DNA from 3 places in the Lysinibacillus sp. JK80 genome. Region 1 is predicted to be linked to each of the others. Evidence: a T-box and tRNA genes for the amino acid it is inferred to sense, from the RefSeq annotation. Region 1 holds a T-box; the other regions hold tRNA genes.
What was found. The T-box of region 1 lies ahead of metG (methionine--tRNA ligase). A T-box ahead of a tRNA ligase gene usually reads a tRNA of that ligase, here a tRNA-Met.
Positions count from the first base shown of each region.

Region 2: it has a tRNA-Met gene. The T-box ahead of metG (methionine--tRNA ligase) is inferred to sense a tRNA for this amino acid. The anticodon was not compared.
Region 3: it has a tRNA-Met gene. The T-box ahead of metG (methionine--tRNA ligase) is inferred to sense a tRNA for this amino acid. The anticodon was not compared.

Region 1 is NZ_CP058997.1:4,266,505-4,270,761, forward strand. It holds gene metG (methionine--tRNA ligase) at 1-1,587, opposite strand, end outside; T-box leader at 1,645-1,905, opposite strand; gene HXV90_RS21375 (HAD hydrolase-like protein) at 1,993-2,640, opposite strand; gene fosM (FosM family fosfomycin resistance protein) at 2,656-3,081, opposite strand; gene rsgA (ribosome small subunit-dependent GTPase A) at 3,099-4,169, opposite strand.
Region 2 is NZ_CP058997.1:3,501,116-3,505,372, forward strand. It holds gene nadA (quinolinate synthase NadA) at 1-840, shown strand, start outside; gene HXV90_RS17590 (VOC family protein) at 1,006-1,422, shown strand; tRNA gene HXV90_RS17595 (tRNA-Glu) at 1,482-1,553, opposite strand; tRNA gene HXV90_RS17600 (tRNA-Ser) at 1,556-1,646, opposite strand; tRNA gene HXV90_RS17605 (tRNA-Asn) at 1,658-1,734, opposite strand; tRNA gene HXV90_RS17610 (tRNA-Ile) at 1,739-1,815, opposite strand; tRNA gene HXV90_RS17615 (tRNA-Gly) at 1,817-1,890, opposite strand; tRNA gene HXV90_RS17620 (tRNA-Phe) at 1,896-1,971, opposite strand; tRNA gene HXV90_RS17625 (tRNA-Asp) at 2,030-2,105, opposite strand; tRNA gene HXV90_RS17630 (tRNA-Met) at 2,109-2,183, opposite strand; tRNA gene HXV90_RS17635 (tRNA-Ser) at 2,237-2,329, opposite strand; tRNA gene HXV90_RS17640 (tRNA-Ile) at 2,345-2,421, opposite strand; tRNA gene HXV90_RS17645 (tRNA-Met) at 2,429-2,502, opposite strand; tRNA gene HXV90_RS17650 (tRNA-Ala) at 2,531-2,606, opposite strand; tRNA gene HXV90_RS17655 (tRNA-Pro) at 2,623-2,699, opposite strand; tRNA gene HXV90_RS17660 (tRNA-Arg) at 2,709-2,785, opposite strand; tRNA gene HXV90_RS17665 (tRNA-Leu) at 2,794-2,882, opposite strand; tRNA gene HXV90_RS17670 (tRNA-Gly) at 2,888-2,962, opposite strand; tRNA gene HXV90_RS17675 (tRNA-Leu) at 2,999-3,083, opposite strand; tRNA gene HXV90_RS17680 (tRNA-Lys) at 3,101-3,176, opposite strand; tRNA gene HXV90_RS17685 (tRNA-Thr) at 3,184-3,259, opposite strand; tRNA gene HXV90_RS17690 (tRNA-Val) at 3,263-3,338, opposite strand; rRNA gene rrf (5S ribosomal RNA) at 3,349-3,464, opposite strand; rRNA gene HXV90_RS17700 (23S ribosomal RNA) at 3,575-4,257, opposite strand, start outside.
Region 3 is NZ_CP058997.1:3,493,057-3,497,313, forward strand. It holds gene HXV90_RS17455 (FecCD family ABC transporter permease) at 1-1,026, shown strand, start outside; gene HXV90_RS17460 (ABC transporter ATP-binding protein) at 1,042-1,836, shown strand; tRNA gene HXV90_RS17465 (tRNA-Glu) at 1,976-2,047, opposite strand; tRNA gene HXV90_RS17470 (tRNA-Ser) at 2,050-2,140, opposite strand; tRNA gene HXV90_RS17475 (tRNA-Asn) at 2,151-2,227, opposite strand; tRNA gene HXV90_RS17480 (tRNA-Ile) at 2,232-2,308, opposite strand; tRNA gene HXV90_RS17485 (tRNA-Gly) at 2,310-2,383, opposite strand; tRNA gene HXV90_RS17490 (tRNA-Phe) at 2,389-2,464, opposite strand; tRNA gene HXV90_RS17495 (tRNA-Asp) at 2,523-2,598, opposite strand; tRNA gene HXV90_RS17500 (tRNA-Met) at 2,602-2,676, opposite strand; tRNA gene HXV90_RS17505 (tRNA-Ser) at 2,730-2,822, opposite strand; tRNA gene HXV90_RS17510 (tRNA-Ile) at 2,838-2,914, opposite strand; tRNA gene HXV90_RS17515 (tRNA-Met) at 2,922-2,995, opposite strand; tRNA gene HXV90_RS17520 (tRNA-Ala) at 3,024-3,099, opposite strand; tRNA gene HXV90_RS17525 (tRNA-Pro) at 3,116-3,192, opposite strand; tRNA gene HXV90_RS17530 (tRNA-Arg) at 3,202-3,278, opposite strand; tRNA gene HXV90_RS17535 (tRNA-Leu) at 3,287-3,375, opposite strand; tRNA gene HXV90_RS17540 (tRNA-Gly) at 3,381-3,455, opposite strand; tRNA gene HXV90_RS17545 (tRNA-Leu) at 3,492-3,576, opposite strand; tRNA gene HXV90_RS17550 (tRNA-Lys) at 3,594-3,669, opposite strand; tRNA gene HXV90_RS17555 (tRNA-Thr) at 3,677-3,752, opposite strand; tRNA gene HXV90_RS17560 (tRNA-Val) at 3,756-3,831, opposite strand; rRNA gene rrf (5S ribosomal RNA) at 3,842-3,957, opposite strand; gene HXV90_RS17570 (cysteine desulfurase family protein) at 4,235-4,257, opposite strand, start outside.

The DNA.
Region 1 (4,257 bases):
GATATCAAGACGTTCAAATAATGGTGTCACCTCTCGAATGACTTTAGGGAGATCTACTTGCTCATGCCACATCATTTCATTTATACCTAACATATTTCTTACTTTCTTTGCTGAAAACGGTAAGAAAGGATGCAGCAGCTGTCCTAAATTCGCAATGATATAGACGCAAGTTGCTAATGTACGATTACCTGCCTCTACGTTTTCTTTTACCTGTAGCCATGGCTGTTGTTCATCAAAATAACGATTAGCACCGCGAATATACTCAAAAATCGATTCTAACGCCTGTTTGAAATGACCACCTTCGATAAGAACACCCGCTTCATTAAACAATTGTACGGTTTGTTTTCGAATGTCGCTATCCACCTCCGCTTGTGGCACCTGACAAGCAAATGATTTCTCAATAAACTTCAATGTACGGTTTACAAAATTGCCATAGGCTCCGAGTAGTTCGCCATTATGGCTATAAATAAATTCCCGCCATGAAAAATCAGTATCACGATTTTCTGGCGCATTCATCGTTAAGAAGTAACGAATAGAGTCCGCATCATAACGGCTTAAAATATAAGGAACCCATACAGCCCAATTCTGACTAGTAGATAATTTGCGTTTTTCTAATGTTAAATACTCATTAGATACGATATGGGTAGGTAATGCCTTGGATCCAATTCCCATTAAAATGGCTGGCCAAATAACTGTATGGAATGGAATATTATCCTTCCCATGTACATAGTATGAAATGGTCTCTTCATTCCATAAATCTTCAATAGCTATTTGATGCTCTTTTGCCCATTCCAAGCTTGCTGTTAAGTACCCTGCTACAGCTTCAATCCATACATATATTTTTTTCCCTTCAAAACCTGGCACTGGAACATCTATGCCATTCGGTAAATCTCTTGTTACCGCTCGGTCAGGAACTCCCTCTGCCAAGTATCGCTCCGTTAACCCTAAAGCATTGTCACGCCAACGTTTCTCGGCTTTCGCTTGTGCTAAATAAGACTCCAACCTTCCTTGAAATTGACTAAAGGTAAAATAAAAGTGCTCAGTTTCCCGAATAACAGGTTCGTTCCCACAAATTTTGCAGCGCTTATCAATTAAATCCAATGGGTCTAAAATTTCTGAGCAGTTATCACATTGATCTCCCCTTGCTTTCGCTCCACAATTTGGACAGAGCCCCTCGACAAATCGATCTGGTAGAAATTGTTTATCCGTCTCACAGTAAGCCTGTTCAATTTTCTTTTTGTATAAGAAATTATTAGCCAGTAGCTGTAAGAAAAGGGCCTTAACGGATTCATGGTGGTGCTCCGCATCCGTTCTTGTGTACAAATCATAGGTAAATCCTAAATCATGAAAGCATCTAGTAAACTCCTCATGATAGTGATTAGCTATAGCTTCTGTCGTTGTATTCTCTTGTGCGGCACGTATAGAAATGGGTGTACCATTACAATCACTGCCTGATACATATAAAACCTGCTCACCTTTTTGTCGGTAATATCTAGCCAAAATATCACCTGGTAATAATGCGGCAACATGCCCTAAATGCAAAGAGCCATTTGCATACGGCCAAGCGCCTCCAATAACAATCGTCATTCTAAATTGCTCCCCTCACAGAAAAAATGGTAAAAAAAAATCGCCCTAATCAAATCTGATTAGGACGAGTATACCCGTGTTACCACCTATATTTACAAATAGCTTACACTATTTGCCTCTATCAGTACGTCTTCACTCAAAAAAGAGATACTGCTGCTGTTGTAACGAGTGCCCATCTCGTCGTAATCTACTGGCTAAAAAGCTTTCGGTACGAAGCTCAAAGGTCATTTTCAAAAGGGTTCATTTACCTCATTTCCACCAACAGAGGCTCTCTACAAAATGCTAATCCAATTTACTTTTCCTTCTCAATGCTTTTTCTATAGGATTGGCATTATTTTACGCCTTCTTGTGAGGAAATGCAATGATTGTTGTAAAAGCGTCTTTTTTTTGATTCATTTTCTCGAGTTAATCTAATGTAACCTTTAGCAAATCAGTTAAATCATCAATTACTATATCTGCTTTTTCTAACTCCTTATCTTGTGCAAAGTCAAAGCGAACACCTATTGATAGTAATTGATTGTCCTGTGCAGCTTGGATATCCGAAGAACGATCTCCTACCACTGCTCCATAATCAATTTTATTTTCATCTACAACTCTTTTGACCAGATCCGATTTATGCCCACTTGCAATTGCTTGAATGCTATAGATTCCCTTTATAAAACGCTCCAACTGATAGGTTTCGACGATTGCTTGTAAATAGTCAACCTGTCCATTACTCGCTATGTATAACGGATAGTTCTCTGACAATGTTGCGAGGGTTTGTTCAGCGTTTGGATACAAAGCACCTTTATGTCCACGTATTTGCTCAATCAGCTTTACATGGAATAATACATTGCTCTCTTCTCGTATCTCTAAAGCATGCATAGGACATAATGTTTCCCACACAACAGGTAAAGGAACCCCCATTATTTCTCTATATTTTTCTATAGGTGTTTCTCCCTGCCACAAGCCGTTTGTCCGCAGCACATCAAATGTTGCATCGAGCGCAGGCTCTAAAATAAGATTGGTTTGAAATAATGTTCCGTCCATATCAAAAATAAACGCTTTATTCATAAAATCTCTCCTTAATTAGTTATCCAAAAACACCATATGCTGCTTTTCTTGCTTATAATAATCCAAACGATCCTGCAAAGTTCCTGTATGAAATTCAAATTTATGACCATCAGGATCTGTAAAGTAAATCGATTTTTTATCCTTTTCATCTCTTTGCCGACCTGCTAAAATATTGACCTTTAGCTGCACCAATCTGTCATACACCTTATCAAAGTCATCCTCAGCGATTGTGAAAGCAATGTGTGTATAGGAATGATGGATGTCATTACGTGGTATATCCTTTTCTACATTCAGAGCTAGCCACAGCCCATTTACATCCAAATAGGCTGTGCTGTTCCCCTTTACTAGCAACTTGGCATCGAATACTTTTTCATAAAATGTGATGGATTCCTCTAAATTAGAAACTGAAAACAATAAATGATTGATGTTTTGAATTGTCATGGCTGTGCTCCTATTGATTATTTCTTCCCCTTTTTCATTCCCTTGGCTATTTGCTTCCACTTGCGTTGCTCCTCAAGTTTTGCTTGCGTATTTGTTTTGCGCTCCATATAAGCCAATTCTCTTTGCAGCTTAAAATAGCTTTGTAGACGATATTGGTCCAAGTCCCCATCTACAATAGCTTGCTGCACAGCACAATAAGGCTCTTTTTGATGTGTACAATCACGATAACGACAAGCTGTCGCTAGTTCCTCAATATCTTGAAAGCTAGAAGCTAAACTATCCCCTTGATCCCACAGTTGAAGCTCACGCATCCCTGGCGTATCAATTAGACAGCCACCAGCAGGCAATACTACTAGCTCTCGATGGGTTGTTGTATGTCGTCCCTTGGCATCATCCTCACGTATACCCGCTACTTTCATCAGTATCTCACCACATAAAGCATTTGTTAATGTGGACTTCCCTGCTCCTGAAGACCCCAATAGTGCCCCCGTGACCCCCTCTGTGAATAGCTTCTGAATTTCCTTTAGACCTTCGCCCGATAGAGCACTCGTTACGAAGATATCCACACCAAAGGCTACAGACTCCACTTCTTGTACTAAGCTCGAAACATCCTCGCATAAATCAGCTTTTGTCAGGACAATAATGGGCTTTGCACCTGAATCCCAAGCAGCCACTAAATATCTCTCCAAACGTCGAATATTAAAATCTGCGTTCAAGCTCATAACAAGTAACACAATATCGACATTTGATGCGACAATCTGTTCTTGAATTTCCGTTCCTGCAACTTTACGTGAAAATACAGATTTTCGTTGGAATAGCTGATGAATAATTGCTCGTTCCTCACCAGGCATTTTCTCCACTAGCACCCAATCACCAACTGCTGGATAGTCCTCCCGAGCTAAAGAGGTATACGCATAATGACCAGCAATTGTCGCAAGCCATTCTCCCTCTTCAGCTAACACCCGATAAGAATGCTTATGCTCTAAAGTAACCCTTGCAGGCACACAATTTTTTAATTTAGCCTGTTTTTTCATTTCTATCATTTGCTCTTCAAAATATGTTGTAAAACCTAATGTTGTTAAATTCAATTTATTTTCCTCCTAAACGTATGATGCCTCAGCGAAAATAGTTGTCATCCGCAAGAGGCCCTATCGCAATTCACCTTTTGGAACTACA
Region 2 (4,257 bases), 770 kb from region 1:
ACTGCTGATATGCTGACAACGAAACAGCAACATGTCTATTTACCAGATATGCGCGCTGGTTGTTCAATGGCTGATATGGCTGATATTTATCAAACTGAACAAGCATGGCCAATTCTTCAAGAACTCTTTGGTGATACGATTATTCCTCTAACCTATGTTAACTCAACTGCGGCTATTAAAGCCTTTACTGGAAGACATGGTGGTGCTTGTGTCACTTCATCGAATGCAAAGGAACTTGTTCAATGGGCTTTTACCCAAAAACAGCGTATCTTCTTTTTACCTGACCAACATTTAGGAAGAAATACTGCCTATGATTTAGGTATACCTCTTGAAAATATGGCTGTTTGGAATCCGCATAAGAACTTGCTCGAAACAAAAGAGCCACTTGAAAATATCCAGGTTATTCTTTGGAAGGGTCACTGCTCTGTGCACGAAGGTTTTACTGTTCAACATACAGAGGTTATTCGCAAAGAACACCCGACTATGAGGATAATTGTTCACCCTGAGTGCAGCCGTGAAGTGGTTGCAGCGGCTGATGATGCAGGCTCCACAAAATACATTATTGATACAATCAATCGAGCTCCAAGCGGATCTGCATGGGCAATTGGAACAGAAATGAACCTTGTCAATCGCATTATTAAGCAGCATCCTGATAAACATATTGTCTCCTTAAACGAAAACTTTTGTCCTTGTTTAACAATGAATCGAATTGACCTTCCACATTTGTTATGGAGCTTAGAAAGTATTGAGCAAGGTCAACCTCATAACCGTATACAAGTAGATGAACATACTACCGCTGAAGCACTTAGTTCACTTGAAAGAATGCTAGCCAGAGGATAAATAGTTAAAACTTTTTAAACAGAAAGGTTGAAGATATAACCTTTCTGTTTTTGTTGACATAACGCCTACTTCTAATAGTGCTAATGGCTTCCATTTGCGCCCCGCTTTGCTATAATTGACACGACTTTATGCTCCATGATACTGTCAATTTGGAGGTGATACTAAATGGCTTTTCAATCGAAAAATATCTTTATCAATTTACCAGTAAAAGATCTAAACAAATCTATCAGTTTTTTTAAGGAATTAGGTTTTGAGTTCAATCAACAATTCAGTGATGAAACAACAGCCTCAATGATTATTAATGAAAATATCTTCGTATTAATAATGGTTGAAGAACGATTTAAAGGATTTAGTAAAAAAGAAGTTACAGATACTACTACTTCTGCAGAAGCAATCTTATGTCTCTCTGCTGAAAACCGAGAACAAGTAGATCAACTAGTGAATAAGGCACTTGCCTCTGGTGGTAAACCTTATAGTGAACCACAAGATCACGGATTTATGTATGGTTGGGGTTTTCAAGATGTAGATGGGCATATCTGGGAAGTAGTTTATATGGATGAAAATGCATTGAATCAAGAGTAAATTTTGTATCTATGAATATCAAAAAACAGTAGATGCAATTGCATCTACTGTTTCTAGTATGACCCGTACGGGATTCGAACCCGTGTTACCGCCGTGAAAGGGCGGTGTCTTAACCACTTGACCAACGGGCCCATGGCGGAGAAGGAGGGATTTGAACCCTCGCGCCGGTTACCCGACCTACACCCTTAGCAGGGGCGCCTCTTCAGCCTCTTGAGTACTTCCCCAAAATAAAAAATGGCTCCGAAGGCAGGACTCGAACCTGCGACAACCTGATTAACAGTCAGGTGCTACTACCAACTGAGCTACTTCGGAATAATGGTGGGCCTAAATGGACTCGAACCATCGACCTCACGCTTATCAGGCGTGCGCTCTAACCAGCTGAGCTATAGGCCCTTGGAGCGGGTGATGGGAATCGAACCCACGACATCAGCTTGGAAGGCTGAGGTTTTACCATTAAACTACACCCGCATAAATGGTGGGTCAGGACGGAATCGAACCGCCGACACTTAGAGCTTCAATCTAATGCTCTACCAACTGAGCTACTGACCCATTTCGTCCATGCTAAGCTTGCTCACTTTTTTGCTTCTCATGACTTTTATTTTAAAAATGGCGGTCCCGACCGGGATCGAACCGGCGATCTCCTGCGTGACAGGCAGGCATGTTAACCGCTACACCACGGGACCTTTTGGTTGCGGGGGCCGGATTTGAACCAACGACCTTCGGGTTATGAGCCCGACGAGCTACCACTGCTCCACCCCGCGATAATTTTATGTTGTTTCGAGTTTTTAAAGCACCATTTATAAAAATTTAAAACTGGAGGAGGTAGAGGGATTCGAACCCCCGCGCGGTGTTACCCGCCTGTCGGTTTTCAAGACCGATCCCTTCAGCCAGACTTGGGTATACCTCCGTTACAATATATAAATGGTGGACCTTGCAGGACTCGAACCTGCGACCGGACGGTTATGAGCCGTCTGCTCTAACCAACTGAGCTAAAGGTCCTTTAAGATGGCGGCAGAGGGGATCGAACCCCCGACCTTACGGGTATGAACCGTACGCTCTAGCCAGCTGAGCTACGCCGCCAGGATCTTTATACTGGTTAATTTACTTATGGTGGAGCCTAGCGGGATCGAACCGCTGACCTCCTGCGTGCAAGGCAGGCGCTCTCCCAGCTGAGCTAAGGCCCCATAATCTTTTTGGAAATGGTCGGGAAGACAGGATTCGAACCTGCGACCCCTTGGTCCCAAACCAAGTGCTCTACCAAGCTGAGCTACTTCCCGTTGTTCTTTTGGCGCGCCCGACAGGAGTCGAACCCATAACCTTCTGATCCGTAGTCAGACGCTCTATCCAATTGAGCTACGGGCGCATTTAAAATGGTGCCGAGGACCGGAATCGAACCGGTACGGTAGTCACCTACCGCAGGATTTTAAGTCCTGTGCGTCTGCCAGTTCCGCCACCCCGGCACATTTGGAGCGGAAGACGAGGTTCGAACTCGCGACCCCCACCTTGGCAAGGTGGTGTTCTACCACTGAACTACTTCCGCATGTGCATAAGCTTTTTTATCTGGCAATGAAAATAATGGTGCGGGTGAAGGGAGTCGAACCCCCACGCCTTGCGGCGCTAGATCCTAAGTCTAGTGCGTCTGCCAATTCCGCCACACCCGCTTATTATTATTTATAAATGGTGAGCCATGAAGGACTCGAACCTTCGACCCTCTGATTAAAAGTCAGATGCTCTACCAACTGAGCTAATGGCTCGAAAAAATGGTGCCGGCTATAGGAATCGAACCCACGACCTACTGATTACAAGTCAGTTGCTCTACCTGCTGAGCTAAACCGGCATATGGTGGAGGATGACGGGCTCGAACCGCCGACCCTCTGCTTGTAAGGCAGATGCTCTCCCAGCTGAGCTAATCCTCCTGGGTATTATGCCTAGCGACGTCCTACTCTCACAGGGGGAAGCCCCCAACTACCATCGGCGCTAAAGAGCTTAACTTCCGTGTTCGGTATGGGAACGGGTGTGACCTCTTTGCCATCATCACTAGACTATGTCGACCTTCCATACACGGCGTACTGCTGTGTCTAGAAGCTCTCTTTTTAGAAAGATTTGCTCTTTCAAAACTGGATAAACGGTGCATTGAATGTTTCAAACTTTTTTGGTTAAGTCCTCGATCGATTAGTATTCGTCAGCTCCATGTGTCACCACACTTCCACCTCGAACCTATCTACCTCATCGTCTTTGAGGGATCTTACTTACTTGCGTAATGGGAAATCTCATCTTGAGGGGGGCTTCATGCTTAGATGCTTTCAGCACTTATCCCGTCCACACATAGCTACCCAGCGATGCCTTTGGCAAGACAACTGGTACACCAGCGGTGTGTCCATCCCGGTCCTCTCGTACTAAGGACAGCTCCTCTCAAATTTCCTACGCCCACGACGGATAGGGACCGAACTGTCTCACGACGTTCTGAACCCAGCTCGCGTACCGCTTTAATGGGCGAACAGCCCAACCCTTGGGACCGACTACAGCCCCAGGATGCGATGAGCCGACATCGAGGTGCCAAACCTCCCCGTCGATGTGGACTCTTGGGGGAGATAAGCCTGTTATCCCCGGGGTAGCTTTTATCCGTTGAGCGATGGCCCTTCCATGCGGAACCACCGGATCACTAAGCCCGTCTTTCGACCCTGCTCGACTTGTAGGTCTCGCAGTCAAGCTCCCTTGTGCCTTTACACTCTACGAATGATTTCCAACCATTCTGAGGGAACCTTTGGGCGCCTCCGTTACCTTTTAGGAGGCGACCGCCCCAGTCAAACTGTCCGCCTGACACTGTCTCCTGCC
Region 3 (4,257 bases), 770 kb from region 1:
CAACAAAAAATTTCATTTTTAATAGATGTACAAGCTATAAAAAAATCAACAGTGATTTGCATACTAACTCTTGCCGTGTTCTTTCTTAGTGCATCATTTGGTGATTCATTCATCAATCCATTTAAAGTTTTACAAGCTTTTTTTGGTTACGGCTCAGATTTTGATCAACTGATTATTATTGATTTTCGAATGCCTCGAATTTTCATGGCCTTGTTTGCTGGAATGGCGTTAGCCGTCGCAGGTGCAGTTTTACAAGGAATCATTAAAAATCCACTTGCCTCACCTGATATAATCGGCATATCTGCTGGTGGTGGGGCAGCGGTTGTTGGTTTCTTAGCCATTTTCAGTGATTCTAATCACTCTTTAACAGTTAGTATAGAGTGGTTGCCATTAGCAGGATTCATAGGGGCTACTATCGTCGGATGTATAGTCTACCTATTTGCTTGGAAAGATGGTGTCACACCAAATCGTCTTGTCTTAATCGGTATTAGCGTGTCGGCATTCATGCAAGCAATTACTACAATGTTAATGATTATCGGCCCAATTTATCAAGCAAGTGAAGCGAATAAATGGATTACGGGTAGTGTCAAAAGTTCGGATTGGGATCAAGTACAAATCGTTGTTCCATTGATTATTGTACTTCTACTTATCACCTTTTTTATTACTCGGCAGTTAAATGTTCAAGAATTAGGTGATGATACAGCATCAAGCCTAGGGCAACCTGTTCAAAAAACACGCCTTTACTTAATTCTATTATGTTCCAGTTTAGTAGCGAGTGCCATAGCATTTGCTGGTGCTATTGGGTTTGTAGGATTAATGGCTCCTCATATTGCACGACGCATTGTTGGTTCATCGTTCGGTGTACTTATTCCAGCATCCGCTGCAATTGGTGCATTGCTTGTAATGGTTGCAGATATTATAGGTCGTACAGCATTTAGCCCATTAGAAGTACCCGCAGGCGTCTTTACTGCTGCTATCGGTGCTCCTTACTTTATTTATTTATTATTTAGAAACCCTAAAAAATAAAGGAGTCTATACTACATGACTGAATCTTTATTAACCAAATCTCTAACATTAAGTTATGGTGATTTCAATATTATCGAAGATCTCAATTTATCTATTCCTTTGAATGAAATTACTGTATTAATCGGAGCGAATGGCTGTGGTAAATCCACACTCTTACGCTCCATTGCTCGATTATTAAAACCTAAAAAAGGCTCCGTTTTATTAGACGGTGAGGATATTTTTAAATTATCAACAAAACAAGTGGCTAAAAACCTCTCTATTCTTCCTCAATCTCCTGTTGCACCAGAAGGCTTAACTGTCCTACAACTTGTGAAACAAGGTCGCTATCCTTACCAAAGTTGGCGACAACAGTGGACTGAAAAAGATGAAGAAATCGTTTTAAACGCTTTAAAAGCTACAGGTACCGAGCATTTACAAGATAGACCAGTAGATGAGCTATCAGGGGGACAACGTCAACGTGCTTGGATAGCTATGACGCTTGCTCAAGATACAGATATCATTCTTTTAGACGAGCCTACGACATACTTAGATTTAACTCATCAAATAGACGTTTTAGATTTACTATTCGAATTGAACCAACAGCAAAAGAGAACTATTGTTATGGTACTACATGATATTAATCTTGCTTGTCGCTATGCCGATCATATTATTACAGTGCGTGACCGTGGTGTCTATCGTCAAGGGAAACCAGAAGAAATTATGACCACTGATTTAGTTAATCATGTGTTTGACCTTGATTGCCAAATGACGACAGATCCAATCTTTGGTACACCTCTTTGCATCCCATATGGAAAAGGACGAAAAATTTAATCACTAATTTAAAAAACAACAAGCCTACACAGTTTAATCATTCTGTGTAGGCTTTCATTTATTATAGCTATGTTATAAATCTAAATATCAAGTAAATTAAAAAGTGCAGTAGATGTAAATTCATCTACTGCACTTAGTATGACCCGTACGGGATTCGAACCCGTGTTACCGCCGTGAAAGGGCGGTGTCTTAACCACTTGACCAACGGGCCCATGGCGGAGAAGGAGGGATTTGAACCCTCGCGCCGGTTACCCGACCTACACCCTTAGCAGGGGCGCCTCTTCAGCCTCTTGAGTACTTCCCCAAAATAAAAATGGCTCCGAAGGCAGGACTCGAACCTGCGACAACCTGATTAACAGTCAGGTGCTACTACCAACTGAGCTACTTCGGAATAATGGTGGGCCTAAATGGACTCGAACCATCGACCTCACGCTTATCAGGCGTGCGCTCTAACCAGCTGAGCTATAGGCCCTTGGAGCGGGTGATGGGAATCGAACCCACGACATCAGCTTGGAAGGCTGAGGTTTTACCATTAAACTACACCCGCATAAATGGTGGGTCAGGACGGAATCGAACCGCCGACACTTAGAGCTTCAATCTAATGCTCTACCAACTGAGCTACTGACCCATTTCGTCCATGCTAAGCTTGCTCACTTTTTTGCTTCTCATGACTTTTATTTTAAAAATGGCGGTCCCGACCGGGATCGAACCGGCGATCTCCTGCGTGACAGGCAGGCATGTTAACCGCTACACCACGGGACCTTTTGGTTGCGGGGGCCGGATTTGAACCAACGACCTTCGGGTTATGAGCCCGACGAGCTACCACTGCTCCACCCCGCGATAATTTTATGTTGTTTCGAGTTTTTAAAGCACCATTTATAAAAATTTAAAACTGGAGGAGGTAGAGGGATTCGAACCCCCGCGCGGTGTTACCCGCCTGTCGGTTTTCAAGACCGATCCCTTCAGCCAGACTTGGGTATACCTCCGTTACAATATATAAATGGTGGACCTTGCAGGACTCGAACCTGCGACCGGACGGTTATGAGCCGTCTGCTCTAACCAACTGAGCTAAAGGTCCTTTAAGATGGCGGCAGAGGGGATCGAACCCCCGACCTTACGGGTATGAACCGTACGCTCTAGCCAGCTGAGCTACGCCGCCAGGATCTTTATACTGGTTAATTTACTTATGGTGGAGCCTAGCGGGATCGAACCGCTGACCTCCTGCGTGCAAGGCAGGCGCTCTCCCAGCTGAGCTAAGGCCCCATAATCTTTTTGGAAATGGTCGGGAAGACAGGATTCGAACCTGCGACCCCTTGGTCCCAAACCAAGTGCTCTACCAAGCTGAGCTACTTCCCGTTGTTCTTTTGGCGCGCCCGACAGGAGTCGAACCCATAACCTTCTGATCCGTAGTCAGACGCTCTATCCAATTGAGCTACGGGCGCATTTAAAATGGTGCCGAGGACCGGAATCGAACCGGTACGGTAGTCACCTACCGCAGGATTTTAAGTCCTGTGCGTCTGCCAGTTCCGCCACCCCGGCACATTTGGAGCGGAAGACGAGGTTCGAACTCGCGACCCCCACCTTGGCAAGGTGGTGTTCTACCACTGAACTACTTCCGCATGTGCATAAGCTTTTTTATCTGGCAATGAAAATAATGGTGCGGGTGAAGGGAGTCGAACCCCCACGCCTTGCGGCGCTAGATCCTAAGTCTAGTGCGTCTGCCAATTCCGCCACACCCGCTTATTATTATTTATAAATGGTGAGCCATGAAGGACTCGAACCTTCGACCCTCTGATTAAAAGTCAGATGCTCTACCAACTGAGCTAATGGCTCGAAAAAATGGTGCCGGCTATAGGAATCGAACCCACGACCTACTGATTACAAGTCAGTTGCTCTACCTGCTGAGCTAAACCGGCATATGGTGGAGGATGACGGGCTCGAACCGCCGACCCTCTGCTTGTAAGGCAGATGCTCTCCCAGCTGAGCTAATCCTCCTGGGTATTATGCCTAGCGACGTCCTACTCTCACAGGGGGAAGCCCCCAACTACCATCGGCGCTAAAGAGCTTAACTTCCGTGTTCGGTATGGGAACGGGTGTGACCTCTTTGCCATCATCACTAGACTTGGTTATGTATCATGTTTTGAAGTTGTTTACCTGTCCTTCAAGACAAGAATTATTGTATAACGTTTTCTAACATTGTGCAATACTTTTTTATAAAAAAAAGAAATTATTACTTTTTAAAGATATTTTTGTTAAGTAAGAGAAAATATTGCCCTGCAAAATATTATAGCAATTGTTGGTTCAAAAGAAAACAATTATTTTATTTGCCGATATTATTAACTTATAATCTATTTCACTACAAGTGAAGAATATAGATAATCCTTCACTCGTCTTTTCGTTAAATATTTGAAAGCTCTATTT